4 regions of the Tatumella sp. UCD-D_suzukii genome follow, and region 4 is predicted to be linked to each of the others. Evidence: predicted binding sites of a transcription regulator. Region 4 holds the regulator's gene; each other region holds the start of a gene.
The links. The regulator Fur, encoded in region 4, represses iron uptake genes when iron is present. The targets are predictions, from matches to a motif close to ATAATAATGAGAACNACTATCAA.
Positions count from the first base shown of each region.

Region 1: the regulator Fur is predicted to act here: its motif matches at 5,069-5,091, upstream of fhuE (ferric-rhodotorulic acid/ferric-coprogen receptor FhuE).
Region 2: the regulator Fur is predicted to act here: its motif matches at 1,874-1,896, upstream of CG67_RS16220 (TonB-dependent receptor domain-containing protein).
Region 3: the regulator Fur is predicted to act here: its motif matches at 4,968-4,990, upstream of exbB (tol-pal system-associated acyl-CoA thioesterase).

Region 1 covers NZ_JFJX01000004.1:24,785-32,463, reverse strand. The annotation lists gene CG67_RS02205 (S-type pyocin domain-containing protein) at 1-208, shown strand, start outside; gene CG67_RS02200 (DUF6392 family protein) at 205-672, shown strand; gene CG67_RS02195 (bacteriocin immunity protein) at 725-982, shown strand; gene CG67_RS02190 (bacteriocin immunity protein) at 1,068-1,313, shown strand; partial or broken gene CG67_RS17800 (transposase) at 1,410-1,529, opposite strand; tRNA gene CG67_RS02185 (tRNA-Asn) at 1,697-1,772, opposite strand; gene CG67_RS02180 (NAD-dependent succinate-semialdehyde dehydrogenase) at 1,971-3,362, opposite strand; gene CG67_RS02175 (YncE family protein) at 3,681-4,775, opposite strand; gene fhuE (ferric-rhodotorulic acid/ferric-coprogen receptor FhuE) at 5,177-7,393, shown strand.
Region 2 covers NZ_JFJX01000067.1:245,402-253,080, forward strand. The annotation lists gene CG67_RS16210 (glycoside hydrolase family 68 protein) at 1-861, opposite strand, end outside; gene CG67_RS17710 (ogr/Delta-like zinc finger family protein) at 1,155-1,349, shown strand; gene CG67_RS16220 (TonB-dependent receptor domain-containing protein) at 2,021-4,375, shown strand; gene CG67_RS16225 (hemin-degrading factor) at 4,438-5,454, shown strand; gene CG67_RS16230 (hemin ABC transporter substrate-binding protein) at 5,459-6,280, shown strand; gene CG67_RS16235 (iron ABC transporter permease) at 6,270-7,277, shown strand; gene CG67_RS16240 (heme ABC transporter ATP-binding protein) at 7,267-7,679, shown strand, end outside.
Region 3 covers NZ_JFJX01000054.1:36,739-44,417, reverse strand. The annotation lists gene CG67_RS12165 (RidA family protein) at 306-773, shown strand; gene CG67_RS12160 (bifunctional diguanylate cyclase/phosphodiesterase) at 1,001-3,115, opposite strand; gene exbD (TonB system transport protein ExbD) at 3,730-4,152, opposite strand; gene exbB (tol-pal system-associated acyl-CoA thioesterase) at 4,158-4,883, opposite strand; gene metC (cystathionine beta-lyase) at 5,169-6,380, shown strand; gene CG67_RS12140 (DedA family protein) at 6,484-7,146, shown strand; gene dkgA (2,5-didehydrogluconate reductase DkgA) at 7,337-7,679, shown strand, end outside.
Region 4 covers NZ_JFJX01000029.1:2,817-10,495, forward strand. The annotation lists gene ybfF (esterase) at 1-746, shown strand, start outside; gene ybfE (LexA regulated protein) at 906-1,181, shown strand; gene fldA (flavodoxin FldA) at 1,314-1,844, shown strand; gene fur (ferric iron uptake transcriptional regulator) at 2,181-2,627, shown strand; gene dalD (D-arabinitol 4-dehydrogenase) at 2,929-4,335, shown strand; gene CG67_RS06395 (SemiSWEET family sugar transporter) at 4,332-4,823, shown strand; partial or broken gene CG67_RS06400 (family 20 glycosylhydrolase) at 4,877-7,534, opposite strand.

The DNA of each region.
Region 1 (7,679 bases), on a different contig from region 4:
GGAAGTTCATCGAAAAATCAGTGCGACTTATGGGGGACGTAATCAGACACAAAAGGAACAGGATTCTTATGACCTCCGAACAGCAGCAGATAAAGATTTTGATATTGAAACACCAGCATTAAAAAAGCATGGTGCGACAGATATACAGCTAGAAGAAGCGAGAGCTAAAATTCATAAAATTAATGATGAACTGGGGTTGTACAAATGACAGTAAATGTAGAGAATTTAATTCGCGGCCTGGGGGAAACTTATGAAAACCTACTTGAGGCTGGGATTCTTCCATATAGAACAAAACCGACAGGTGCTCCCGGATCCCCTAATTTAGGTTTGGAAATGGCAAGAGAAGGTATTTTTTTGTCATTCAAACGTACAGGTAGTATTCTCAAAAGCATTACGCTAAGACTTCAGCATGAACCGATGAAAAATTGGGTTTTTCCGAATGAGATTCCATCGCCTTTGCAAAAGCATATGACTCGTCAATGGGTACATGATACTTTTGGTGAACCAGATAATTCTGTTCCCCCGAAAACCGTAATGAAAATAACTATGGGATGGGTTGATAGGTTTGCTATTGAGGATTTTCATATCCCAATAACAATGCAAATTCGTTACGACATGCAAGATAAAGCCGAAGCCGTGACTTTCCTCCCAACTTCAGATCTTCGTTGGTAGTTTTCACTTAAGCGGCATATCGGTATTCACTCAACGAGGCAGAATAAATAATATGGGCGATAAAAAATTATTATCTGATTATACAGAAAGCGAGTTTTTAGATTTAGTTCGTAAAATTTTTAATGCTGAAGGCCTTACAGAAGAGGACGATAATCGCCGGGTCAGGGAGTTTAGGCGACTTGCTGAACATCCATCAGGCTCCGACCTTATCTTCTACCCGGAGGATGGGAAAGATGATAGCCCTGAAGGTATTGTTCAGGAAGTTAAAGAATGGCGTCAGGCGAATGGTAAATCGGGCTTTAAGAGTTAGGCCAGGGTGGTGAGGTCTATAACGTTGACAACTATGGTAGTTACAACACCCCGGCGGCATATTGATATTCATAGAGGTATATAGTTTGAATACTTTAAGCGATTACTCAAGAGGCGAGTTCATTGCATTGATTGCAGAAATCATTAGTGATGAGGGTTCAGAAGCTCATCAGGATGAGCTTTCAGAGCGTTTCATTAAACTGGCAGAGCATCCAGCAGGATCAGATTTAATTTATTATTCTGAGCCGGGGGATCAGACTACACCGGAAGCCATAGCAGAAAAGATTCAACAATGGCGTCAGAAAAATGGTAAATCAGGTTTCAAAAGCTAAGCACGAAACCATAAAAAATTAGTTGGCCTTTTATCTGTCCCTTATAAGAAGCACAGATAACCCACTATGCTGCTTGAGTTCTTCATTCCTATGGCATTTATGGAAACTGGCATTACTCTTGCCATGCATGCGACATAATTTAGGTACCGGAGTACCCGCTTCCGCTTGCTTAAGAATGGCGATGATCTGGCTGTCAGTAAAACGTGATCGCTTCATAGAGATCCCTCTGAATTCAGGTTAGTAGAGAATTCTACTTATGAACACACCGGTTTTTCGGGAGGATTACCGTTTTTACTGAACGAGGGTGAACCTGAAGAAAGGGATAACCAACGGATAAAAAGCAAAAAACCCGCTTAAGTTTCCTTAAGCGGGTTTCTTAAATATGGCTCCTCTGACTGGACTCGAACCAGTGACATACGGATTAACAGTCCGCCGTTCTACCGACTGAACTACAGAGGAATCGTCGTGAAGACGGGGCGAATAATAACGAGGCAGTGCAGGGTTGTCAAAGATGTTTTTCGTCCGGGGTCTCTGTTTGACGATAAAAGAGACAAACCTGCGAAAAAAGAAACAGTTCGGAGAAAAAATATGCCGCTAAATATGAAAACTCCCGGTCTGGCCGGGAGTCGGAAGTTTACCTGTCAGCGTACCCGCCGGTCAGAACGGTGCATCAATATCCACCACATCGATCAGTTTATGGTTAACAAACTCTTTTAGTCCCAGGCCGAGTAATTCACGGCCATACCCTGAGCGTTTCACGCCGCCGAACGGCAGATCGGCTTTAACCATGGTCGGGTGGTTGATAAAGACCATTCCGGTAGTGATTTTTTTAGCCAGTGCATATCCGTAGCGGGTATCGGCCGTAAATATTGAGCCTCCCAGTCCGAAGTGCGAGTCGTTGGCAATACGCACAGCATCTTCGTCGTCTTTAGCTTTAATAATCATTGATACCGGGCCAAAGAACTCTTCATACCAGGCGGGGTTATCCGGTGTCACGTTGGTCAGTATTGTCGGCTGAACAAAAGCGCCTTGCTGCGGTACTTTCTCACCGACTTCAGTGGCGGTCGCGCCGTGTTTCACGGCATTTTCAATCTGTTTCCGCACGCCATCCGCAGCCCGCTGCGATGAAAGAGGGGCCAGTTGCGTGCTGCTGTCCATCGGGTCACCGGCTTTCAGTGCAGCGACACCGGCTGTGTATTTTTCCAGGAAGGTGTCATAAATTTTTTCGTTGATGATCATCCGTTTGGATGACACACACACCTGACCGGCATTCCAGTGACGTCCGAACACTGCCCATTTGACGGTCTTATCCAGTTCCGCATCGGCCAGTACCACAAAGGCATCCGTACCGCCCAGCTCCAGGGTGGATTTTTTCAGATATTTTGCCGCTGTCTGCGCCACGCTGGCCCCGGCCTTTTCTGACCCGGTCAGGGCCACGCCGTGCACGCGCGGATCCTTCAGCACATCCTCAATTTTATTGTGGGGCAGGAACAGATTGGTGAATCCGCCGGCAGGCAACCCGGCATCCAGCATCAGTTGCTGAAAGGCTTCGGCACACTGAGGTACGTTGGAGGCATGTTTCAGCAGCAATGTATTACCGGCGGCCAGCTGTGGCGCCAGAATTCGGGCAATCTGATAGAACGGGAAGTTCCAGGGTTCGATGGCCAGGATCACCCCCAGAGGCTGGTGAACCAGTACGGCTTTACCTTCCGCCGGGTCAGCGACCGGCAGCGGCTCATCCGCCAACAGCTTGCCGGCATTTTTAACGTAATATTCGAAAATAGCAGCAGATAATTCCACTTCGGCTTCAGCTTCAGCAAGAATTTTACCCATTTCCAAAGTGATGATTTTGGCGAATGTCGTTTTCTTCTCTCGCAGGATATCTGCGGCTTTCTGTAAGACGGGCACGCGTTCTGTGATGGAGAGTTCACGCCATTGTTTAAAGGTTTCATCGGCGCGGGTGATTGCGGCAGCGATGTCGCTGTCGGTTGCGTCCGCAAATGTTTTGACTGTTTCACCGGTGTAAGGATTAATGGTTGAAAATGGCATAAAGCGTACCTTCTGTTAGCCGGGCTGGCGTACTGCCTCAGTCCGGAGGGGTATTTTTCCCCGGGTTGTCATTACTCTTTTCTTAAGTGATTTATAAGCAAAGATGACCAAATATTCCAGATGGCACGCTCTATTGGTGCTATAGGTCACATTTTTTCTGTTTTTTCAGGCGATTACCCTTATGATTTTAAAGGGTATGCCGGCCTCTCTTCGGGGACAGAAAAGCCTGTTAAGGTGCAGAGGTATCGGATAATAACGGCAGACCAGGCCGGCCTGCCGGAAAGGCGGATTATCTTACATTCCCGTGGACTGACGGACTCAGTTCAGGGATATGCGTACAACGCTGTCAGGGCCTTTGGTCGACATATCTTTATTGAAGTCCTGCTTCACGGTGACATACAGGGTATTACCGTCCGGAGAAACCAGCAGACTGTTCGGGTGACTGCTAAACGACCAGTGATGTTTTACGGCATACGTGGTGCCGTCCAGTACCAGCACTTTCTTCGATTCACGCTGGCTGATATAGACCTCGTTGCGTTTTGCATTGAATTTGATACCCAGGGCATCTCCCGGCAGACGTTTAATCACCTTACCGGTATGTTCATCAAAGACCAGAGTCGTTTTTTGTTTTGAATCATCGGTGACAAACAGGCGTCCTGTGGCAGGATCTTCAGCCATATTCAGGAACAAATACGCTTTGCCATCTCCCGCCGTCAGGCGTTTTTCGATTTTATGGCTGTGAGGATTAATGACCAGGATTTCACCGCCACCATTGGCGGCATAGATTTTGTCCGTCAGCGGTGAATAAATGATCCCGGTGACCCATTTACCGGCATTTTTGATTCGGGTCTTCAGGCGGAAGGTCCCGGTATCCACGACGGAGATAAAGCCCGGATCGGCTACCGCCCCTACGTATAACTCATTGCCGTGCCATAAGATTTCACGTGCGCCCACGGCATCACCGTCTTTATCTTTACCCCCGAACATCAGGCGCTGCAGCACCTTACCGGTCTGTGCATCGACTTTTGAGACTCCGCCATCCAGCGTATTTGTGGTGTAAAACACCTTGCCTTGCGCATCGGTCGCCATGCCGAAGTTTTTCAGATCGGTGTGAGTTTCGCCGATCACGTTCAGCGTGCGGGGATCAAGGCGGTACAGCACGCCACCGTTCACATTTTTAAAGCTTTGCGCACTGGCGACATACAGAACACCCGCGTCCTGCGAATAGGCCATTTCATACAGCCCGTCGCCTAATTCACGCTGAGTCAGTGACTGATCGACCGGCGCTTTTTCCGTGGCGCTCACGGCCGGTGCTTGTACTTTACCGGCGGGGGCCTGGCAGGCAGTCAGGCCGAAGGTCGTGGCAATAGCAACAGCCAGTGCAGCGTTACGCGCGCTGAATAATGGTCTCATTCTTAGCTCCGGAAGGGGGATAGGCAGCGCTTAGCGCTGACTTTTATTATCGAATTAGTAAAAAGAATGAGAAGCATACGCATTAACTATTGGGAAGTAAATCTTACTCTGCTTCTGGAGACGGCGGGAAACAGGAGTGAGGAATAATCACTACCGGCTCAGCGTTTTACCGGGCCTAAGTTTAAAGAATGCTTCTTGATCAAAAGGATAGATAAAAATGCCTGCGGTTTTTATTACTCGCACACAAATTGTTATATTTAGAAATACAACTTTTTAATATTTCCTGAAAAGAAATAATTATCATTATCCTTATCATTCTTTGTCCGGTGGCAGATGAGGGGCTTCTGCCACCGGGTCAGCATTATAACAACGTCCGTCATTCATCTTTGTCAGGGGATAACATGTCTTGCAATCATCATACAGTGGCAGGAGACAGCATTCTGCCGCTTCACCGTCGTACGTTTCGTGTCTCATTACTGGCCATTGCTGTTCAGTGTTGCCTTACATCACTGACTGTGCAGGCTGCAGAAAGCCCTGCCACACCGGCCACGGAAGGCAATACGTCCGACCTGGTGGTCACCGGAAATCCCGCGGCCGCCGGTAGTGCGAAGAAAACTGATTATACGGTACAGACCACCCGTGCCGGCACAAAGATGCTGATGACACCGCGGGATGTCCCCCAGTCACTCAGCGTGATCACTCAGGCAAGAATGAAGGATCAGGATCTGCAATCCATCGGCCAGGTTCTGGCCAACACCACCGGTGTTTCGGCGGATCTGGTGGACAGTGAACGTTCAGATTATTACTCGCGAGGCTTTAAAATCAGCAGTTTTACCTTCGATGATATCCCCACCTCGGTGAATGATGACTGGAACTTTGGTGATGCCGCTTCAGACACGGCGATTTACGACAGAATCGAGGTAGTACGGGGGGCCACGGGCCTGATGACCGGAGCCGGAAATCCCGCCGCCTCGGTCAATATGGTCCGTAAACAAGCCGACAGCAAAACCTTCACCGGAAATCTGACCGCCAGTTATGGCACCCGGAATAATCAGCGTTATGTGGCGGATCTTTCCGGGCCTCTGAATGCGTCCGGCTCACTGCGTGGCAGGGTGGTGACGGGCTATCAGGATCAGGACAGCTGGCTCGACCGCTATCATAAAACCAGTAAGTTCTTTTACGGCGTGGCAGAGGCTGACCTCAGTGAACGGACAACGCTCTCGCTGGGCTATGATTATAATGATACCGAAACCGGTAACCCGACCTGGGGGGGCTTGCCGGATTTCTACAGCAACGGTGACTTAACGCATTATCGCCGCAGTCTCAACTCTGCCGCTGACTGGACGCGTTATAACACCAACTCGCACAAGCTGTTAGCCAATCTGGTGCATCATTTTGATAACGGCTGGATATACCGTATCAACGGCACACATGCGATCAGTACCTTTAATGACAAACTGCTGGATGTGATGACCTACCCGGATGAGGATACAGGGGAAGGTGCGACCGGTTTTGGTAGTAAGGATCGCGGACACCGTTCCCTGGACTCGGTCGATACCTATGCCAGTGGACCGTTCAGTCTGCTGGGGCGTGAGCATCAGTTAATGGCAGGGATCAGCTATAGCCGTCAGCATAATGCCACTTACAGTCAGGACGGCATTACGGATGCGGATAACTATGATATCTCAGCTGCCGATATGGGGGTGTTTGATAATCACTGGAGCGGGAATATTGGCGAGCCTGAATGGCAAAGCTGGTATGTGAATGCTAATGATATTGTCCGGCAGAAATCGGCCTATACGGCGGCACGATTCTCACTGGCTGACCCGTTGACACTGATCGCGGGTGCGCGTTATACCCAGTGGAGCACCGACGGAACCAGCGGGAATATGGCGAAAAATAATATTACCCCGTATGCCGGCCTGGTCTATGACATCAACGATGCGCTGTCGGCTTACGCCAGTTATACCTCCATCTTCCTGCCACAGACTTACCGGACGGGGTCCGGTCAGACACTGGCTCCGGTGACCGGCAAAAGTTATGAAACGGGTCTGAAATCTGACTGGCTGAATGGCCGGCTGACGGCGACCTTCGCGGTATTCCGCATAGAACAGAACAATGTCGGTCAGGAAGAGAACGGGGTCTACGTCAATAACAGCACCGAACAGGCTTACACCGCGGTTAAAGGCGCCGTCAGCAAAGGGGTTGAGTTTGAGCTTAACGGTGCGGTCACGGATAATCTGGAAATGACGTTTGGCGCGACCCGTTATGTGGCACGCGATGCTGAAGGGCGTTTTAACCCGGAGCAACCACAGACGTCCCTGAAACTCTTTGCCCGCTACCAGGTGCCGGCGTTACCTGATTTAACCCTCGGCGGAGGCGTTAACTGGCAAAACCGCATCTTTGACGATGTGACCGGTGCGGACGGTGAGACCGTACGGGTGTATCAGAGCAGTTATCCGCTGGCGAGTCTGTTTGCCCGCTATCAGTTAACACATCAGGTCTCGGTACAGGCAAATATCAACAACCTGTTTAACCGGACCTATTACAGTTACCTGAACAATTATGTGTATGGTGCCCCGCGGATCGCGTCGGTCAGCCTTTCTTATCAGTTCTGACCGGTGAAAAAAGATCCGGGCCGGAGGGACAATGGCATGGGTTGACATGTGTTCAATCTATCGGAAATCGCGGTGATTGAGCTGACGGCTACCCGATACCTTACGGGGTTCAGAGCCGTCAGCAGTGGTTAAAATCCACAGGTTTCTACCCACAGAACCTCTGGCAATTGATAAGCGGAAGATTCAGCACGCATGAGAGACAGCAGTAAATATCATAAAAGATAAAGCATCAGGCTGTATGAATCAGGCAAATTTGCACAGGTTTGACTGACCTGTAACCATCACG
Region 2 (7,679 bases), on a different contig from region 4:
TTCGGTCTGGTCATTGACGCCGACGGCAGTGATTAATGGTGGCAGTAACTGCCAGTCGTTCCCTTCGGCATCTTTCGCTACCGCAAAGCCGATACAGCCGGTCTGATAACGGGCTCCGCCGACATTCTCATACCCCGGAGGCACCTCACCCATATCTTCGCTGGTGATGACGTGGGTCCCGCGGTCGCCGGCCACATTCCCTTCGAAGACCATATAAAGATTGCCATCTTTAGGGTCGATAAACGGGCTCGGGTCGCGAAAGCCCCAGTATTCATTTTGCTCTTCTGTCTGATAAATAAAACCATCGGCAGAAAAGAGTTCAATCACCTCTCTGAACCCGGAAAGCGTTACTCCGTTGCCATCGGCAGCGATCTTACCCTTAACTTTAACAATCGTCGCGCCGGGGGTGACACAGGTATAATAGAGTTCAATGTCACCCTGCTCGTTGAGCAGGACAGGTGTACCGGCCCATTCCCGGGTGGTCGGTGAAACGCCGTCCGGCATGACACGGCCACCGTAAATCCAGTTTTTGCTGTCTTTGGAATACCAGAAGCAAATGCGTGCGCGGCTGTGGCGATTGACCCAGTCACTGTCGATATCGTAGTTGCCATCGGCATCGGTATAGACCTCAGGCTGGCGTTCTGCCGTCAGCGTAAAAATGACAGACCAGCCATTCACGGAAACGATATTACCGTCATATTTTTTCAGCGGCATGGTGTCCCAGATAAATACTTCATCGCTCATGACCGGAAAATCAATACCGACCAACGGCTGTGTGGTGGTGGGATCATCAGAACGAACTTTAAGGGCGTCAGCACGGCTCCATGCAGTAGTTTTCACTTTATCTATTAAATTTTTCATATTAAACCTCCGTAATTGAATGAGGTTTAATAAAATCATGCACCCGAAAATAATTAAAACGGATTTAATTTTGTAATGCACCACACAACAGACATAATTAAAAAAAGGGCTGTGTTGTTGTGTAGTGAGTGACAGACCAGAGAATGATGGCGCTGGCCGGGTATATAAATAAGTATCTACAGCCAGATAAAAAGCAGATAGAATCTTTAATCTATTATCAGCCATTAATGTAGTGATTGATCATTTATACCTCTACATGTTTTAAAATTATTCAGTAAAAATAGGTGGTACTTATGATGCGTTGCCCGATCTGTAACAAGCCGGCTCACACACGTACAAGCCGTTACTTAAGTGATACGACCAAGGAAGCATACTATCAATGTCAGGATATTACCTGCTCATGCACCTTTAAAACGATAGAGAGTCTGGAGAAAATTATATGTGCTCCGATGGCGGATCAGGAACAACGAATAATGGCTGCATTATAGGAATAGTCTTAATAACGATTTTTCCACTGAACTTTCCATCAATATTGTAAGCGCTGATAATAATCAGAGATGTCGTATGGAAAATATTTTCCGACGGCATATTCGCGGAAGCTTATCAATAATTGATCAATATTGTTTTCTGTAGGGTTAAACCGCGTATGCAAAATATACCGCGGTTTAACCCTCTCCCTGTAATAATGTAAATTACTCGTTATTATTTTGTTTTGTTGATGGTCCGGCAGGCCCGGAGCCTGACGGTTCATCCTGTTTTTTACAGAGCACCCCGGTTCCGGTTCTTCGTTATTCAGACGACCGGCTTTATGCGGTGAAGATCGCATACAAACCCTTAGGGTGCACCGTTTCCTGTCCGACGCTGACCCCTGAAGGTTTCACCTATCCTCCGCACTGTTCATTGAACTATCTCCCGCACGATCCATAACACTCTCTCCCGTACTGTCCCGCAGCAGCATCCGGCATCTTTACTCTTTCCTGACAGACTTAGTGTTTAAAAAGTGTAAATGCAGTTGATAATTATTATCATATTGATGTAGATTCTCATCCAAGAATAAGTGGCTGATATTTGCACAGTTTATTCCATTGAGAGGAAAGTCATTCGTTTGCATTCACTTGCCGGCAAACGACATTTTTGGCGTGTCTGGATACTGATAATTATGTATAAATTTCTGACTCAGGGTAAATTGAAACCCGCATTGTTCAAATTCACCGCGGTGGCATTGTCCGTTCATTCGGCCTGTACTTTTGCCGCAACCACAGCGAATACTGCCGGCGAGGCCGGGAGTTCTGAACAGCAACTGACCGTCACGGCTACCCCGTTGCCGTTGCGTGCAGATAATCAGAAAACGATAACGGCTGATCAGATGCAAAAACAGGGAGCAACGGACTTTGGTACGCTGATGCGCTATCAGACGCTGGTCAGTGCTACCGGAGCCAGTGGCGGCTCCGGTAACGGAAAAAGTGGTTTTGACCGCGGCGGCTACACCGGCTACAACATCCGCGGTCTGGAAAGTAACCGTGTCGGCATTGATGTGGATGGGGTGGAACTCCCGTCGGCTACCGGGCGTGGCTATGTCGGACGTACCGGCGTGAATACTTTCGGTATCGGTCGCGATTATATTGACCCGTACCTGTTTGGTGTAATGAATATTGATGCAGGAGCGACAGCGGTATCACAGCCGAATACCTCTATCGGCGGCATGGTTTCCTTCCGGACTAAATCCCCGGACGATTATCTGAACCCGGAAAAGCCGGCCTATTTCGGTTACCAGTCAGATTACGATTCTTCAGATCGGGGCTGGCACAACGGGATCACTGCGGCAGCCGGTGATGAAGAACTGCGCGGGATTTTTGTCTATAGTCGTCGTGACGGCCAGCAAACCCGTAATAACAGCGGTACCGTTTCTGCGTATCCGGAGAACTGGCATTCCGACGCCTTCCTGACCACCGGCATCTGGCAACCGAATGATCAGCATAAGCTGACCGGAACGTTCAGTTACTATGATAAAACCACCCATACGCATTATGACACCTGGGATTCCTCCGGCGCGGAAGTGATCGGTACCAGTCATCAGTCCGGGGAAACCCGTCGGTTAGGTGTCAATCTGCAGGATGAATATACCCCGTATAATGACTGGATAGATTCCCTGACCACCCGGGTTAACTGGCAAAAAACCCAGGCGCATGACAATACGCTGGCACCTTATGATACCGGGGTGATAGGCCGTACCTACTCGGACTACAATACGAACTCTCTGGGGTTCTCCAGCGAACTGCGTAAAACCCTGGGTCGCCATGAGCTGAGCGGGGGAGTGAACGCCGGTCTGGAAAATACGGCGCGTCCGTTCGCTCAGTCACCGGCTCCGCTGGTGTACTTCTCAGTCATGCAGCCGCAGGCTGACAGCCGGAGCACGACCCTCGGTGCTTTCCTGCAGGATAAAATTAACTTTGATCTGCAGGGCCATAATTTCGCGATCACACCGGGTGTTCGTGTCGCCTATCAGAAAACCAAACCACAGAATCTCTCTTCTCTCGCCGCGGGGAGTTCAGTGCTGACCACTGAGGATCTGGAGACCTTATACGGTTCAGGCACCAGCGATACCGAGGTCTTACCGTCCCTGACGCTGCAATATTCGTTAACTCCGACGCTGCTGACTTATGTTCAGTATAAACGCGGGGCCGAATTCCCGGATGCCAGCCAGTTGTACGGTTCATGGAACCTGGGTTCAAGCTATGCAGGAACCCAGCAATATGCACTGATCGGTAACCCGTCACTGAAAACAGAAACCAGTAATAACTTTGAGTGGGGCCTGACCGGGCAACTGAACCCGGGGGTGACCCTGAGCGGCTCGGTCTTCTACAACCAGTACGATAACTTCATTGCGTACACACGTTATACCCGCAGCGGCTCCCCGGAGGCGTTTACCCAGGTACCATCGAATATTTATACGATTTATCAGGCTGAAAACCGCGATAAAGCCTTTATCTATGGCGGAGATATCAGTGCGAAATTCCATATCGGTCATTGGCTGGAGTCTGCTGAAGGCCTGAGCACAACCCTGGCGCTGGGTTATACCAAAGGTGAGTCTAAGTCTTCACTCAGCGGTGATAGCTACACCGATCTGGATAGCGTAGCGCCAATGAAGGCAGTGGTCGGTGTGGCATGGGATGCACCGTCAGGCGTCTGGGGCAGTGCAGTAACGGCGACGTTTGTGAAAGGGAAACAAGCCAGCGAGACCACGCGTAATACCGTCACGACCGGTCCGGTGACCAGTACAGAAAGCCCGTATTTGCGTATTCCGGGTTATGGCCTGATGGATGCGACCGCTTACTGGCGTATCACAAAAAATGTCAAACTGAGCGGCGGGATCTATAACATTACTAATCGTAAATATATCGATTACCTCAGCAGTCGTGATCTGAAAACATCGACCGCGCAGAACAACAATGATATTGCATTAGCCGTGATGCCGGGCCGGACGTATCAGTTAGGTCTGAACGTTGATTTCTGATGATCCATTATCCGCCCTGCCATGGCGGCAGGGCACTCAGGGAACAGAGAGCAGGAGAAGTTATGACAACCCTTTATCAGCATTATCTGCAGTTAAAAACCGAACATCCGGGATGTTATGCCCGGGATCTGGCGAAAATGATGGGGATCAGTGAAGCTGAGCTGACGCAGGCAAGGGCAGACGAAGCGCAACCTCTGCGGGCAGACTTCCCGGCGTTACTGAATGCGCTGAAAAGTGTGGGTGAAATTAAAAGTATTACCCGCAACGAATATGCAGTACACGAACAGATTGGCACCTTTGATAACCTGCATCTTGGTCCGCATGCCGGGCTGGTATTAAACCCGCGGCACCTGGACCTGCGTTTTTTCCTGGCAAAATGGCACAGTGTTTTCAGCCTGCAGGAGCAGAGCACCCGCGGCGAACGCCACAGTATTCAGATCTTTGATAGTCAGGGCGATGCCGTGATCAAAATCTATGCCACCGGGAATACCGATCAGGCGGCCTGGCAGCAACTGATCACTGATTTCCGTCAGCCTGGACCTGCGGTGATCTCTCTGAACCAGGCACCTGCCCCTGCGTATGCAGAACAGATTGATGCGTCACTGATAGAGCAGGAATGGCGGGAAATGACCGATGTACATCAGTTTTTCCGTCTGCTCAGCCGTCATAATATCAGCCGGCAACAGGCCTTTGCGGCGGTCAGTGATGATCTGGCCTGGCGGGTAAATTCCGGGGCACTGGCACAGATCCTGACGCTTTCTAAGGAGGCAGGTAATGAGATTATGATCTTTGTCGGTAACCGGGGCTGCACACAGATTTTTACCGGTCAGGTGGAAAAACTTGAACCGATGAAGGGCTGGCTGAATATCTTTAATCCCCGCTTTACCCTGCATTTACAGGATAAGCAGATAGCTGAAAGCTGGATCACCCGTAAACCCACGGTGGACGGACACGTCACCAGCCTGGAGTTATTTGCCGCGGATGGCACGCAAATCGCGCAGCTCTACGGACAGCGCAGTGAAGGGCAGCCGGAGCAGGATCTCTGGCGTCAGCAAATCGAATCACTCACAGGGGTATAATGGCATGAGATTTTTTGGCCTGATGCTTTGTTTGCTGGCATTACCTGTTTTTGCCAGCCCGCGGGTGGTTTCCATTGGCGGAGATGTCACCGAAATCGTCTATGCACTGGGCGCCGGTGACCAGCTGGTGGGCCGTGACAGTACCAGTATCCATCCGGCACAGGCCGAAAAACTTCCCGATGTCGGCTATATGCGCCAGCTGAATACCGAAGGTATTCTGGCGTTGAAACCGGCGGTGGTACTTGCCAATAACCAGGCGAAACCCTCACAGGTTCTGGAACAGCTATCGCAGGTCGGGGTGAACGTGGTGCATGTTACCGGCGAGAACAGCCTGCCGGCCATTCTGCAAAAAATTACGACGGTTGCCAACGCCCTGCATAAAGAAGAGGCCGCAAAACCTCTGTTACGTCAGGTCCGTGAACAGATACAGGCATTGCCGACCCGGCCTTTGTCGATCAAAGCGTTGTATATTATGGCCAACAGCGGTATGACCACCCTGGTGGCGGGTAAAGAGACGGCGGCAGATGTGGCGATGCGCAGCGCCGGGCTGAGTAACGTGATGGGGAATGTCCCTCACTACCAGAGCCTGTCGGCGGAGGGCGTTATTGCCGCGGCTCCGCAGGTCATTCTCATCGACCGTCGCGGTGTGGCTGCCCTGGGGGGAACAGACAAATTGTGGCAGTTACCTGGACTGTCTATGACCCCGGCCGGCCGGGATCACCGGGTGATCATTATTGACCAGGTGGCGCTGCTGGGCTTTGGTCCGGAGACGCCGGGAGCTATCCTGCAGCTGCGTCAGGCGGCAGAAAAGATCCATGCGGAGTAACCGCCGTACTTTCGTCTGGCTGCCGGTGATGGGGGGGATCCTGCTGGCAGCCTTACTGATTTCCAGCCTGTCCGGGGCTTTACCTCTTTCTCTGTCCACCGTCTGGCATGCGGATCCTGATAGCCTGACCCGGAAGATATGGCTGAATATCCGCTTGCCCCGGGTGTTGCTGGCGGCGCTGGTCGGGCTGGCTCTGGCCGTCTCCGGTACCGTGATGCAGGGATTATTTCGTAACCCGCTGGCCGACCCGGGATTACTGGGGATCAGCAGCGGGGCGGGCCTTGCCGTGGCTATCGCCCTGATTATTCCGTTTTCCCTGCCTTCGGCCCTGGCCCTGTGGTTACCGATGATGGCGGCGTTTATCGGCAGCCTGCTGGTCACCGTGCTGATCTTTCAGCTTAGCCGGTTTACCGGCGGACATCTGTCCCGTTTATTATTGTTTGGTGTGGCCATCAATGCAGTGTGCGGGGCAATCGTCGGTGTACTGTCATGGGTAAGTAATGATCAGCAGTTACGTCAGCTATCGTTATGGGGCATGGGGACACTTTCTCAGGCACAGTGGCCGGTGATCCTCGTGTGTGGTTTACTCATTCTGCCCGCCACCTTCGGGACAGTATTCTTTTCACAGCGACTCAACTTACTGCAACTGGGTGAGGAAGATGCCCATTATATGGGGGTCAATGTCCGCCGTACGCAGCGACAGTTACTGGTGCTGAATGCCTTACTGGTGGGGACTGCCGTGTCTGTCAGCGGGGTCATTGGCTTTATCGGGCTGGTGATCCCCCATGTGATGCGAATGTGTTTCGGCAGTGATCACCGCACTGTCCTGCCGGCATCGGCGCTATGTGGCGCTATTTTACTGCTGCTGGCCGACACGCTGGCCCGTACGATAGTGGCCCCGGCCGAAATGCCGGTCGGATTGCTCACCAGCCTGATTGGCGCACCGTGGTTTTTCTGGCTGATTATTCGTCGTCAACGGGGGAGTGATGGTTCTTAACCTTGAGGCGGATAACCTCATTCTGAAACGCGGGCCAAAGACGTTGTTGTCAGGGGTATCGTTGCAGTTATCGCCGGGAGAAATGGTCGCACTGATAGGCCCGAACGGTGCCGGAAAATCCACATTACTGCGGGTGCTGAGTGGTTATCTCTCTCCGGACAGTGGCGAGTGCCGGTTACAGGGAAAAGCGTTGACCGCATGGGAAGGGCGCTTGCTGGCACAGCAACGTGCGGTCATGCGCCAGCAAAGCGACCTGACTTTTTCACTGTCCGCAAGGCAGGTCATTTGTCTGGGCAGGGCTGCCTGGCCCCGCTATCAGCAGGATGACATCGTGGCAGAGGTGGCCGGACTGACCGGTTGCGGCGGCTTACTGGATCGCAGTTATCTGCACTTATCCGGCGG
Region 3 (7,679 bases), on a different contig from region 4:
AAAGTAAAGCAATTCGTATGCCAGCACTGGCAGTGAACGTCTGAGCCTTACCCGGGATCCTTCCGGTTTCAGGCACTGCAGTGTTAACCCTGTCTCCTGCCGTCCGCGATTTGTCACAGGTTCGCCGGTCACGGCAGCCCGGGGGAATGTTACTGCTGTCACGGCCCCGCGACGGCCCGTTAATCCGCGGGGTATCATTACGGATATCAGTTTTCAGTATGAGAGTAAATCCGGAAAAGATTTTATGATGAAACGCTCAGCGGTACCCCCTGGTATCACTTACTCTCCGCGTTCAGGAAAACGATATGCTAACTCCGGATCAGAAAATCGAAGCAATGGGTATGACTCTTCCCGTCGTTACCTCCCCCCCGGCTAACTTTGTCCCGGTGGTCATCAGTGGTTCACTCGCGTTTGTCTCCGGGCAGGGGCCGCTGTCAGACGGTACTGTGGTCTGGAAAGGTTCGGTAGGCCACGACATAACGCCTGACGAGGGATATCAGGCGGCACGGCTGGCTGCGATTAATGCGCTCAGCGTGCTGAAAAACGAACTGGGGTCGTTAAACAGAATCAAAAGATTCGTCAAACTGCTGGCATGGGTTCGTAGTGCTCCGGGGTTTGATCAGCAGCATCTGGTCATCAATGGTGCTTCAGATTTTATCGTCGAGGTGTTTGGTGACAAAGGCAAACATGCCAGGAGTGCCGTCTCGGCCACAGAGTTACCGCTGGGGATGGCGGTGGAAATCGAAATGATTGCCGAAATAGCCGCGGAATAACGGCCTGCGTCCCCTTTGTGCCAGGCGTTCTGAAAAATGACACATTTGCAGATAAACCCCGGAAGCCGTTTCCTCATGGCCCGGCTGCGGGTTCCCGGCATATTAAAAAAGCCCTCCCCGTTTTTCGGGGAGGGCTTTTTATGCGAAAAACCGCGGTGAATGATTAATAACAGTGACATCCACCTTATGCGGGTCGGTCGGTCCCCGCACGGGCCTTTAAGCTCTCGTCAGGCGCTGATTTTCCGGGAACCGGTATCCGGTACCAAATCCAGTTTGACCTGTGTATGGGGTTTAGCCATCACTTCCGGCAGTACCAGTTGTTCCGGCGGAACCGGACGACTGAAATAAAAGCCCTGCAGGATATTACAGCCCAGTTCCGTCAGCTGACGCTGCTGCTCCTCGGTCTCGACGCCTTCAGCGACAATATTCAGATTCATATTCTTCGCCAGTTCAATGATCATAGCTAATAACCGGGTATCGGTATGGTTATTATTAATTTCACGCACAAACGCACGGTCAATCTTCAGTTCGCTGGCCGGGATACTTTGCAGGTACAGCAGACTGGAATAGCCGGTGCCGAAATCATCGATAGAAACCTGAATACCGTGTTCTTTCAGAATGTTCAGTATCCGGATAGTTTCCTTAGGCGAACGCATGGCCGTGGTTTCGGTGATCTCCAGAATCATTTTTTCCGGCGGTACATTATTGGTAGTTAATGCATTCAGTACCACCTGGGCCAGCATTTCCTGTTCAAACTGCAGTGCTGACAGATTCACGGATACGGATAATTCTGTATTGCCCTGAGCGTGCCAGATAGCCAGCTGACGACAGGCTTCATTCAGCACCCATTCGCCCACCTGAATGATCATGCCGCTTTTTTCTGCCACCGGCAGGAATTTATCCGGAGATAATAAACCACGCACAGGATGCTGCCAGCGTACCAGTGCTTCGTAACCGATAATCTGACCACTTCCGGCATCGTTCTTCGGCTGATAGAACAGACGTAACTCATTATGGTACAACGCCCGCCACAGTTCATTTTTCAACTGGACCTGACTTTTACCCATCGGGTTCATGTCCGGACGGTAGACGCTGAAACCATTACGGCCATTATTCTTGGTGTGGTACATGGCGACATCAGCATTGAACATCATATCCCGGCCTTCGGACCCGTGTGGCGGATAGAGGGCAATCCCGATACTGATTGACACCATCAGCTCATAGTCCGAAATATGAAACGGCTTTTCGATAGCCTTCACCATTCCGGCAGCGATTCGTTCTGCCATTTCTGCCGAGGTAGACGGTGTGAGTAACACAAACTCATCCCCCCCGACACGCGCCAGCACATGGTCAGAATCAAGAATATTCTTTAACCGCTCGGTCACCATAATCAGTAACCGGTCACCGATATGATGCCCGTAAGCATCATTGATCATCTTAAAGCCATCCAGGTCGAGGAACATCAGGGCAAACGCCGACCCTGAGGATGCACCCTGAATGTAGTGGTCCAGTTGTTCTTCCAGATAAGCGCGGTTGGGCAATAAGGTCAAGGGGTCATGCATCGCCAGCTTATGTAACTCACGGTTGGCCTGATGTAATTTCTTTGCCAGTCGTGTCGTTTTTATCTGCGAATCAATCATCGATACCAGCAGACTGCAGCCAAGGATACTGAGGGTAAACAAAAACACCCAAATAGCCAGCGCTGGCGAATTGATACCGTGCCCGTACATATGGGACCCGGACTTAAAACTTGCTGCATCCATCCCCACGTAGTGCATACCGGCAATCGCGAATCCCATCACCAGAGATGCCTGCAGACGACGCAGTACAATCCCGCTTTCCCCTTTGCGCAATTCAAAAGCCAGCCAGAGGGCAACGCCGGACGCAACATAGGCAATGACGATGGACAGGATCACCATACCCCGATCCCAGACGATCCCCGGGTCAATCAGCAAGGCATACATTCCAAGATAATGCATCCCCACAATCCCGCTGCCTAACAATAATGCACCACGGGTGAATCGTTCCCAGCCCAGATGTTGCTGGCTGACCACCTGTTGCAGAGCGACGATTGATGCCACAATCACCAGCAGCAAAGAAACTCCGGTATAACCGATACTGTAATGCATTGGCATCGGAAATTTCATGGCGAGCATGCCGATAAAGTGCATCGACCAGACACCAATACCCATAGCTGTTCCGCCACCCGCCAGCCAGAACCTGGCTTTCCATCCCTGCGAACTGGCGACACGCCCTGCTGTATCCAATGCAGTAAAAGAGGCGATAAAGGCGATGAGCAGGGATATAAGGACCAGCCACTTATCCCAGGATACATCGAGCATAATGATTCCTTTTGTCACAGGTTGATAAACGAAGGTATTGACTAAAAATAGCAGTGAAAAACAGAACAACTCCCTGGCACAATGAAAATCATCGTTGCGAAAGAGAATGTCATGACTTATTAAGTGATTGAATCAATCCGGCACTGCGCCAGCGCAGACAAGTACGGCAAGAACTGTTGCACGCTGACGCCCTGTAAAAAAAGTCTGCTAATTAATCATAGTACGTCATACAATCTGGCATTAACAAATCTTAATTGATTCCGGACGCCAAAAATATCCGCATACAATGCAGGGAGTATAAAACGGGGGTGACGGGAACATTTATTCCATAGCCTCCTGCGCTGACAGATCACAGCAGACAGCGTCAAAGAACACTTATTCACACACGTTCAGTGTCACCGATTTCTGTTTCAACGGATAACGTCTGACCAGGTCACCGATACACAGTGTGCTGATCAGCAGGTGGCAAACGTCAGGTAAACTTATCGGAAGGAATGTGCCTGCAATGGCGGTCGCATGTAACAATTTACCACCAATAACAATAAGAACTGACTGTATAAAAAAGGCCTCCCTTTTCAGAGAAGCCCTTCACTCACTGGACACATAACCGGCAATCAATGGGCCGCGGATTCCAGCCCCATCAGCCCGACTTTCAGATACCCGCCCGCGCGCAATTCATCCATAACGCTCATCAGGGTCGCGTAATCCACATCTTTGTCTGCCTGGAAAAAGATGGTGGTATCTTTGTTACCACTGGTCAGTGCATCAATGGACGCCATCAGTTGTCCGGCAGAGACCGGCTCATTGCCGACATACAGCGATTTATCTGCTTTGATACTCAGATAGACCGGCTTTTCAGGGCGTGGTGCAGGCTTACTGGTAGAGGCCGGGAGATTGACCTTAACATCTACCGTCGATAACGGGGCCGCTACCATAAAAATAATCAGTAATACCAGCATGACGTCGATAAAGGGCGTCACGTTGATCTCACTCATTTCGCCATCGTTTTCCACATCTTCATTCAGACGCATTGCCATAACGATTAACTCACCCGCAGTTGTTGGGCAGAGGTACGCGCCGGAGTACTGTTCACCGCACCCTGATTCAGATCGAGGTCACGGCTCTGCAGCAGCAGTACCTGCGCCGCGGTATCACTCAGAGACGCTTTATAACCGGCAATCATCCGGGCGAAAAAGTTATAGATAACGACTGCCGGGATCGCCGCCACCAGGCCGATAGCCGTTGCCAGAAGAGCTTCTGCAATGCCCGGTGCGACCACCGCCAGGTTGGTGGTCTGCGTTTTAGCTATCCCGATAAAGCTGTTCATTATGCCCCAGACCGTACCGAACAGCCCGATAAACGGAGCAACAGAGCCGATAGTGGCCAGAAAACCGTTACCGCGTGAGGCAAAACGGCCAACTGAGGCGACCTTACGTTCCAGCCGGAAACCGGTGCGTTCTTTAATCCCTTCCGGTTCATGACTTCCGGCAGAGAGATCCCGTTCGTCCAGCGCTTCCGCAATCAGTGCCCGGCTATGACTACTGGCCGGGAACGTCGCAGAGACATCCACGGCCTGTTGCAGAGTCCGTACCTCTTTTAGCGCCTTTTGTTCTGCTCTGAGCCGGCGTTTGGCTGCACTCAGTTCAGTAAACTTACCGAAGAATATCGCCCAGGTCACCACTGATGCGAGTAACAGACCAATCATGACAATTTTTACAACAATATCGGCATGCTGATACATGCCCCAAACGGAAAGATCCGTCTGCATAAGATCATTGGCTACCACGTGTGCGACTCCATATAACCGTTTAACAACCTGCAATATCACCGATCATACCAAATCACAGCTTAATTGATAGTGGTTATCATTAGTATTTACATCCTGAAGTGCCTGCCCCCCCACGGGAGGCCTCTGCCGCCGTCATTATGCTGTCATCAGAACCCCTTATTCTGTGACAGGAAACGATCAGGTGAATTTTTCTCGTGATCACTGGCCCGGGCACCTTTTCATGTTAACGTGTCACTCAGGGTTATACTGGCAGAGCAGAGAAAAATGACTAATAACACTTCAGATAAAAAGCTGGAAACGACACTGATCAGCGCAGGCAGAGGCAAACGCTATACCGCAGGCGCGGTAAACAGCGTCATTCAGCGGGCATCATCGCTGGTTTTTGAGACTGTTGCCGAAAAAAAACGAGCGACGGCGGGCCGCACACAAGGTGAGCTTTTTTACGGGCGTCGCGGCACCCTGACTCACTTTGCACTTCAGGAAGCGATGTGTGAGCTGGAAAATGGTGCAGGGTGTGCCCTTTATCCTTGTGGCGCTGCCGCCGTGACCAACGCCATTCTGGCGTTCGCTGAAAGCGGCGACCACGTTCTGATGTGCGGTTCCGTGTATGAACCCACCCGCGACTTCTGTAACACTATCCTGCGTAAGCTTAACGTCGCCACCACCTACTTTCCTCATACCTCCGGCAGTGAAATTGAGCAATGGGTCCAGCCGAACACCCGTATCGTTTTCCTTGAATCTCCGGCCTCCATCACTATGGAAGTGCAGGATATTCCGGCCATTGTGGCCGCAGTCCGCAGGAAAGCTCCGGACGCCATTATTATGATGGATAATACCTGGGCGGCCGGTGTACTGTTTAATGCACTGGATTTCGGAATTGATATCTCAATCCAGGCAGGCACTAAATACCTGATAGGTCACTCCGACGGGATGATCGGTACAGCGGTAGCAAATGAGCGCTGTTACCCGACCCTGCGTGAAAATTCTTATCTGATGGGGCAGATGGTGGATGCAGATACGGCCTATATGACCTCACGGGGCCTGCGTACCCTGTCCGTCCGTCTGCGACAGCATGAAGAAAGTAGTCTGAAAGTCGCCGAATGGCTGGCAGAACGTGAAGAAGTCTGGCGTGTCAATCATCCGGCGCTGGCGCAGTCACCGGGCCACCGCTTCTGGAAACGCGATTTCACCGGCAGCAGCGGTCTGTTCTCATTTGTATTACGGGAACAACTCTCTCAAGAAGCGCTGGCCGATTTCCTGGATAATTTCAGCCACTTCAGCATGGCCTATTCATGGGGCGGATTTGAATCGCTGATCCTCACTAACCAGCCGAAAGAAATTGCAGCCATCCGTCCTCAGGGAGAAGCACTGTTGCCCGGCACTCTGGTACGTCTGCATATCGGGCTGGAGAATGTCGATGACCTGATTGCCGACCTGGCGGCGGGTTTTGAACGTCTGGCACGTCATCGGGGATAATGCACTGGCCTGCAAACAAATGAGAGGGTGATGCGGCTTTAACCGCCCTGACGGGCAGTTATTGCGGCGGCTCTGCGGTAATGATTTTATAACGAGACGACTGATGAGTGCTTTAAATGAGGTAGTCCTGGCTCTCTGGCATCAGGATTTTGCCGTTCTTGCGGATCCTCAGAGTGTATGGATTGTCTATGCGGTAATGTTTACCCTGCTGTTTCTGGAAAACGGCTTATTGCCTGCAGCCTTCCTGCCAGGTGACAGCTTACTGTTACTGGCCGGCGCTCTGATTGCCAGAGGCGTGATGCACTTTATTCCTGCGCTGGTGCTCCTCACCACAGCAGCCAGCCTGGGATGCTGGATGGGGTATCTTCAGGGGCGATGGCTCGGGAATTCCCCGCTGGTGCAGGGCTGGCTGAAACATCTGCCGCCCCGTTATCATCAGCGGGCCGGGGAGATGTTTCAGCAGCATGGCCTTGCGGCACTGCTGATTGGCCGTTTTCTGGCCTTTGTCCGCACCCTGCTGCCGACCATGGCGGGCATTTCGGGACTGAGCAATACCCGATTTCAGGTGTTTAACTGGCTGAGTGGCCTGCTGTGGGTGGTGATCCTGGTGACTCTCGGCTACGGGATCAGTCATGTGCCGCTGATCCGGCGACATGAAGACCAGGTGATGACCGTCCTGATGTTAATCCCGCTACTGCTACTGGTCAGTGGCCTTCTCGGGTCACTGATCCTTATCCTGAAAAAACGCTATCACAACGCCGGATAACTTCCCGGTATCGCTGTTGATTGAGGGCCTGTTCGGTACAGGCAGGCCCCCTTTTCCTCCGGCCCGCAACATCATACCCGGTATTATCTGAGAGTGACCGCCCTGCCCGGTAAAGACGGCAATAACAAGCTACACTCAACCCCGTGCCACCGTAATCATGCAATACCCAAATACCACGGAGGAGAACAGTATGTCCGGACAACCCTTTGTCAGACTCAATGACGATTGTCTTATGCCTCAACTGGGATTAGGCGTCTGGCAAGCCAGCATTGAACAGACGCGCCATGCCGTTATCCATGCCCTGAAGACAGGATACCGCTCTATCGATACCGCATCCGTCTATCAGAACGAAGAAGGTGTCGGTCAGGCTCTGCAGCAGAGTGACCTGCCCCGGGAAGATCTGTTTATTACCACCAAACTCTGGAATTCAGATCAGTTACAGGCCCGCGAGGCACTGGAAACCAGCCTGCAAAAGCTGCAACTTTCTTATGTGGATCTCTACCTTATCCACTGGCCCTGTCCGCAGAATGACA
Region 4 (7,679 bases):
AATCTGCACAAATTGATGAAGAATCATCCCCTGTTCTGCTGATCCATGGCCTTTTTGGCAGTATGGATAACCTTGGTGTGCTGGCCCGCAGCCTGCATCCGCACAGGACAGTATTACAGGTGGACGTCCGTAACCATGGCCGTTCTCCGCGAGCCGCCGGGATGGACTATGCGGTCATGGCGCAGGATATGCTGCAGACGCTGGATAACCATCACCTGGATCAGGTGAATGTGATAGGCCATTCCATGGGCGGGAAAATAGCCATGGCGATGACAGCCCTGGCACCGGAACGGGTCAAGCGACTGGTAATTATTGATATCGCCCCCGTCAATTATCAGACCCGTCGGCATGATGCTATTTTTGCAGCACTGCAGGCCGTCAGCGAAGCGGGTATCACCCAACGGGAAGCTGCAGCGCAACTAATGCGTCCTTTGCTGCAGGATGACATGGTCATTAATTTCCTGCTGAAGTCATTCCGTCAGGGAGAGTGGTTATTCAATGTTCCTGCACTTTGGGATAATTACACGACCATTTCCGGCTGGGAAGAGTGTCCTGCCTGGCCTGGCCCTGCCCTCTTTATTCGGGGTGCCTTATCCTCTTATCTGGATAATCACTATCGGGAGCCCCTTCTGGCTCAATTCCCGGCAGCAAAAGCCCATATTATTGCCGGTGCGGGTCACTGGGTGCATGCAGAAAAGCCTGATGCCGTCATCAGTGCTGTGCGACGTTTTATGTCCGTCACCTGAAATCAGGGGCTGGCCGCGTTTTAACATTGGCGTCTGTCATCTCACTGGAGTATGATTGCGCGCTAAAATTTTATCGTGTGCTTTTAGCATGATAACCGTATTCATTCATCACTATGCTGCGTGTATCTGATACATCGCAGGTGTTCAGTTTCAAAAATCATGGCAAAAGAAAATACGGATCGTACTACGCTCGATTTATTCGCGAATGAACGCAGACCCGGTCGTCCTAAAACCAGTCTGCTTTCCCGTGACGAACAGTTACGCATAAATAAACGCAACCAGCTAAAACGGGACAGAGTGCGCGGATTACAGCGGGTAGAGCTTAAAATGAACAGTGATGTGGTCGATGCACTGAACTCACTGGCGGCAGAACAACAGTTGAGTCGCAGCGAACTCATCGAACAAATCATCCTGGCGCAGCTGAAAAAGCGTTAAATCTGTGTTGCGCACTCAGGGATAAATCTGACTCGTTTACAAGTACCGCCCACATCTCAGGTCTGCTATTATTCGCGCATCTGTACGGAAATTACATTCATCTGATTTTAAGATTCAAGAGGTTAACCCCACATGGCAATCGTAGGCATCTTTTTTGGCAGCGATACCGGTAACACTGAAAACATCGCAAAAATGATCCAAAAACACTTGGGTAAAGACGTTGCTGAAGTGCACGACATCGCTAAAAGTACCAAAGAAGATTTGGACGCTTTCGATATTCTATTGCTGGGGATCCCGACCTGGTACTACGGTGAAGCGCAGTGTGACTGGGACGATTTTTTCCCGACTCTGGAAGACATTGACTTTAACGGCAAACTGGTTGCCCTGTTCGGCTGCGGTGATCAGGAAGACTATGCGGAATACTTCTGTGATGCATTAGGCACACTGCGGGACATCATCGAGCCAAAAGGTGCAGTCATCGTTGGTCACTGGCCGACAGAGGGTTATCATTTTGAAGCCTCCAAAGGGCTGGCCGATGATAAACACTTCCTGGGCCTGGCCATTGATGAAGACCGCCAGCCTGAACTGACCAACGAACGTGTCAGCCAATGGGTCGCGCAAATTTCCGATGAACTGCAACTGAAAGAAATCCTCAACGCTTAGTAGGGTTTTTTGTATCAGTTGTGGTAGTGTTCACTTCAGCATCTGCAGAGCCGGCTAAAATGACCAGCGGGCTCTGAGCTATTTCCCGATGTCGACGCTTGTATTTTTCCTTTCGTGCGATTTCCGGGAATATCTTTTTTGTATCAGATTGTCACTATCCCTGACAGGCCTGCATTTCACGGTGTTCCGCGACCTTTCCTCAGGGAAAACCGGCCCGGGCCTGTAGTTTCAATTTCGATACTTCGGTTCTATAATGAATCAAAAAAAATAAGGTCATTACCGAACTTCATGGCGCTTTGCCAAAGTCATTTTCAAAAGTAACAGGACAATAACTGCATGACTGACAATAACTCCGCACTGAAAAAGGCCGGTCTGAAGGTCACGCTTCCGAGACTGAAAATTCTGGAAGTTCTTCAGGAACCTGAATGCCATCACGTTAGTGCGGAAGATTTGTACAAACGCCTGATTGATATGGGCGAAGAAATTGGTCTGGCCACGGTGTATCGCGTACTGAACCAGTTTGATGATGCGGGTATCGTAACGCGTCATAACTTCGAAGGCGGTAAATCAGTCTTTGAATTGACCCAACAGCAGCACCATGACCATCTGATTTGCCTGGATTGTGGCAAGGTTATTGAGTTCAGCGATGAGTCAATTGAACAGCGTCAGCGTGAAATTGCTAAACGTTTTGGCATTAAGCTGACCAACCACAGTCTCTACCTGTATGGTCACTGTACTACGGGTGATTGCCGCGAAGACGACACCTTACATAACGATAAATAAGCATTTTCGTCATGTTGATAGCAGCCTGTAACCGGCTGGAAAAGCGAGTGTCTTTCGCCGGTGACTTCCCGGTCATCCGCTCAAAACCGCGGCATTGTCGCGGTTTTTTATTGTCATCAGATAACGATAGCAATTTCTTATAATTGTAATTAATTGATTTTAAATATAAAAACACCACCCCGCTGTCTCATTCCCTGCCCTTAACGTCATTTCCCCTGCTGTTGTAATTTTAATCTGCCGAATATTCATGTTAAGGTTACCAGTAACATTATGACTATCTGTTACAGATTAAGGAATGCATTTGACTACAAAAAGAACTGAACAATCGGTCTGGCTGCATCTGGGTGCAGGTGCTTTTCATCGGGCTCATCAGTGCTGGTATCTGAATGAGTTACATGAAAGCGGTGATACCCTCTGGTCTATTTCACTGGCAAATATTCGTAACAGCAGCACACAGCAGACACTCAAACATCTGGCCCGACAGCAAGGGCGTTACACACTCGAAGTTATCTCTCCTGAAGGCAATATTGCCTACCACACGCTCTCAGCAATTCGTAATGTCATCCTCTGGGACCCGCAAATACAGGCAGTCGTCAGTGAAGGTTCCCGCCCTGAAACCAGAATAATCTCTTTTACCGTCACCGAAGGTGGCTATTTTCTGACTGATGACGGCCATCTGGATCTGAATGCAGCACCTATACAAAGTGATCTTGCCGGTACCGCAGACACGGTTACCCTGTATGGTGCTCTCTATAAGATCCTGACTGCCCGGCGGGAGAATAACGCAGGTCCGGTTACGCTGCTCAGTTGCGATAACCTGCGCAGTAACGGAGAAAGTTTCCGTCGCGGGTTAACAGAATTTGTTGCTGCCCGTCAGGATGACGCATTAGCCCGGTGGCTTGAACAGAATATCAGTACCCCGGACGGTATGGTCGACCGTATCACACCCGCCTCAGATGACGGACTGTTGCAACGCCTGCGCGCACAGGGGATCAACGATGACAATGCCCCTGTCAGCTGTGAGTCATTCACACAATGGGTGATGCGCGATGATTTCATTGCCGGACGTCCGGCGCTGGAAAAGGCAGGTGTGGAATTTGCAGATGATGTTATCCCTTACGAAGAAGCTAAAATCCGCGTACTGAACGCAAGCCATAGCGGTATTGCCTGGGCCGGAGGATTGCTCGGTAAGGACTATATTGACCAGAGCCTGTTACCCGAAGTTCGTCAGTGGATCACTGAGTATGTCAGTCAGGATGTCATCCCGGCACTGGGCGACTCACCGATTGATTTAACCCGCTATTGTCAGACTGTGCTGCAACGTTTCGGTAACGAACGGGTACGTGATACCTGTCAGAGGGTATCTTCTGACAGTATTGCCAAACTGCATGAGTTTATTGTTCCGACCCTGAAAGCCCGCTATCAGCAGGGGAAAACACCGCAGGCAACGCTACGTCTGGTCGCGTTATATTTCCTGTTTATGCAGAAGGTCGCGAACCACTCCCTGCCTTTTGACTATCAGGACAGAGCGTGTAGTAGTGTCGATTTCAAAGCAATTTTTGCCAGTGTTGATCCGGTTACGGCCTTTGCGGGCCAGAAAAAGCTGTTAGGGTCTCTGGCCGGAGAGCCGAAATTCATCGCAGACCTGACCCGTACGATCGACGATATGCAGCAACAGTTGAAGATAATGGGGGATGATAAGCCATGAAAAGTGTTTATATTGTAGTGGTTACCGCGATGCTGGCGTTACTGGCGACCTATTTCCTTTCTCCCTGGCCTGTCGCTCTGGGAACCGTCGCGGCCTGGGTAACCACCGGTTCGTTTTTTCTGCAGGTACTGCATATTATCCGTAACCGGGATACCAAAGCTCTATCGCTGGGGATGTGGTCTGCACTGTTTTTCGGCGTTTCCTGCTGGACCTGGTACGGCTTCCGCGTCAGCGATGTCCCCGTGATGACAGCCAACGGCTTAACCGCATTACTGGCATTCTCGGTCATTGTTCTGAAGCTTTATCACGAACGTCCGGCTAAAAATCAGTTACGCCGTAAGTTACGCGCCATGCCGGGTGTGATCCTTCGTCCGCGGATCCGCAGGCTGCGCCCTTACACTCCGGGTGAAGCCCCGCTACCGGAACAGGATCCTGTTTCACTGCAGGATCCTGTATCGATGAGTCCCCTCAGTAAACTGAAGAAATAATCCGGTTCCTGTCGCCACTTCCGTTGAAAGGCGGACGTGGCGACAGCCCGTCATCAGTCAGCCTGAAGACTGACCACTCTTCCGCTACGGAGTCCGTCAGAGCTGCGGGACCTCACCAGAATTTTACCGGTGACTGCCGGCGGTTGCTGCTCCTGATAATCCATCCAGTGTTGCCCCTCATCGGTGGAATATTCAATTCTGACGCCCGGCAGAGAGGTATTTGCTTCCAGCACCCCGTTACGGATACGCGCCCCTGGTACCGGGATCCGGTAGCTGATACCTGCAGTATCCAGCGTCGGTAAAACAGACCTCCCCAGAAGTGTCGCAAAGCGGTTCCAGTCTGCCTGCAGTTGTTGCTGATTAACATGCCTGGTTTTACCTTTTTCAAAGGTCTTCCCTGGCTGATACGGCAGTTCCCAGTCAGCTTTGTGCCAGGCTCTTTCTGCAACGGCCAGCAACCTCGGGTATAGCCGGTATTCCATTTGCTCGTCGGTTCTGACGATTTCGCTCCATACCTGGGCCGACATCCCCGCAGCCCCCGGCCACCTGCCCTGACCTGTGGCTGAAAAGACTTTTCCGTCACGGTCGGTCGATGTTTCTGCGTTCATGGGCAGATTATCCGGTGAAAAGGTAAAGATTTTCTGTTCATCGCTGAAACGGGTTGCCCAGTAATATCCCGGCTCCTGCGGATCAACTTCATAGGGCATATCGAGATAGAGATAATCCGGCGAAGAAACAATGATCCGATACCCCTTCTCTGCCCATTCACCGGCCGAATTCACGCCGTCCCAATACAGTGGATCCCAGAAGTTAAGAGTCACGGTTCCTGTTGCAAATTCACTGGCTGAACTGATGGCTTTCAGTCAGTCCTGCCACGCCTGCATATTTTTCAGCCCCGCTGATTGCACCAGCTGGCTGACCTGGAGTGCAAACCAGCCAGGCAGATGTGTAAAGTCACCAACCTCCCCCTGCTGGATCCGCTGACGGCAACTGGCAGACTTCGCCCAGGGCTTATCCTGCAGGCTCAAATCACGCTGACCTTTACCGGGTTGCGGATGATTTTTATCGGTATATCCCGGCCCCAGATAGATATTTTTTGCTTCGTCACCGCCGAAATGCCAGGTTTCCAGTGGTTGCCCTGCTTCCCGGTGCATTGCGATAAGTTCATTCATGATTTTGCTGACGAACCGCTGCGCTGATGGCAGGCAGGGATTAATAAAACTGGTACGATCATAATATTGTACGGTCGTCACAGAAGAGTCATCACCGTCTTCCTGTAAGCGATACTGGTTAGCCTCGCTGACTTTCCCTTCGGCCATCAGCTTTTTATACCGCGCTTCCATGGAGATCACAGCCGCACGGGCATGAGCAGGCATATCAATTTCAGGGATAACGGTAATTTGCCGCGCATTAGCATACCGGAGGATCTCAATATAGTCCTCACGGCTGAAGTAACCACTTCCGGTCGTTGAAGTATCGGGGCCGGACCCCAGTTGCGGTAACAGACAGCGTGTTTCAGAGACATCATGGCAACGATTTGCCCCGACAGACGTCAGTTCAGGCAGCCCCGGGATCTCAATTCGCCAGCCTTCATCATCTGATAAGTGTAAATGCAGAATATTCAGTTTATACCGCGACATCTGTTGCAGGGTACGCAGGATAGCGGCCTTTGAATGAAAGTTTCTGGCCACATCGATAAAAATAGCGCGGTTGGCAAACCGGGGGGAATCACTGAGGTTCATGACCGGGATCAGCGGTTCTCCCGTCGCGGGTATCAGTTGCTTCAGTGACTGCAAACCGTTAAATACCCCAAGGCTATCGTAGCCGATAATTTCAGCACGCTCCTGACTAATTTGCAGCCGGTAAGCACCTTCCTTAACCCCCTCTTCTTTGAACCCCGCGGGATCAATAGCAGTGATCACCGGATAACTGCCATCGGTTCTGACCCCGGCTTCCCGGAATTCTTCGGTGATCACATTAGCGCTGTCAGCCGGCAAAGCCCGCAGATCCGCAGCGATCCCCTGCTTCAGACTGACGTTGCCCGCAGTGATCTCAACACTACGCGGTGTCGGAAGAATGTGGCCACGTAACTCTGCCGCCGGTACCGGCGAGGTTAGCTGGTTTTTCAGGTAGCGATTTTCCGCCGTCATTAAAATGTTGGCATCATCCGGCGTCCGCTTCCATTGGCTGGCGGGTAATGTCGTTATTTCTGACAGGTTTTCGGTGGCAGTCGCCGCAATGACTTTGGGTGTTCCCTGTGAAGAGGTGACATACCAGCGGGGCAACACATCCGAAAGCGATAACTGCCAGTATTCATTTATTACCGGTAAGACGATAGAGCCTCCGGCAGGGAACCCCCGGAACGTTTCTGTCGGCTCAATTTTATGTAAATCACCGACAACATGGGTAATTCTGAACTGGTCATTGTCTGTTGCGAGTACCTGACGAATACCAGAAAACCAGATAGCCCAGTCATGACTTTGTAATGCAGCACCGGGATTCGTCAGGGTGATCGTGGCCTGATAGCAGGACCCCCAATCTCCGCCTGATGCCGCACAATTGACCCCGTGCTGCGCAGCAAAATTATCTTCCACTGCAACCTTTACGCCAAAATGGCTCATTTGATCAATCGTCTGCTGATCCGCCCATGCAGAGGCTGAAATTAACATCGTACTGATCACTGCAGATAACCAACATCTACGGGTTAACATAACTTATTATCCTTAATCGTTAACTGATAACACCGGATAAGCCAGGTCAATGTCCGGCAGAATACTTCCGCTTCTTTACTGCGACATTCTCTTCTGACGTTACTGTGTAAACAGAATTTTTATCATCCGGCCGGGCTTTTTCTGT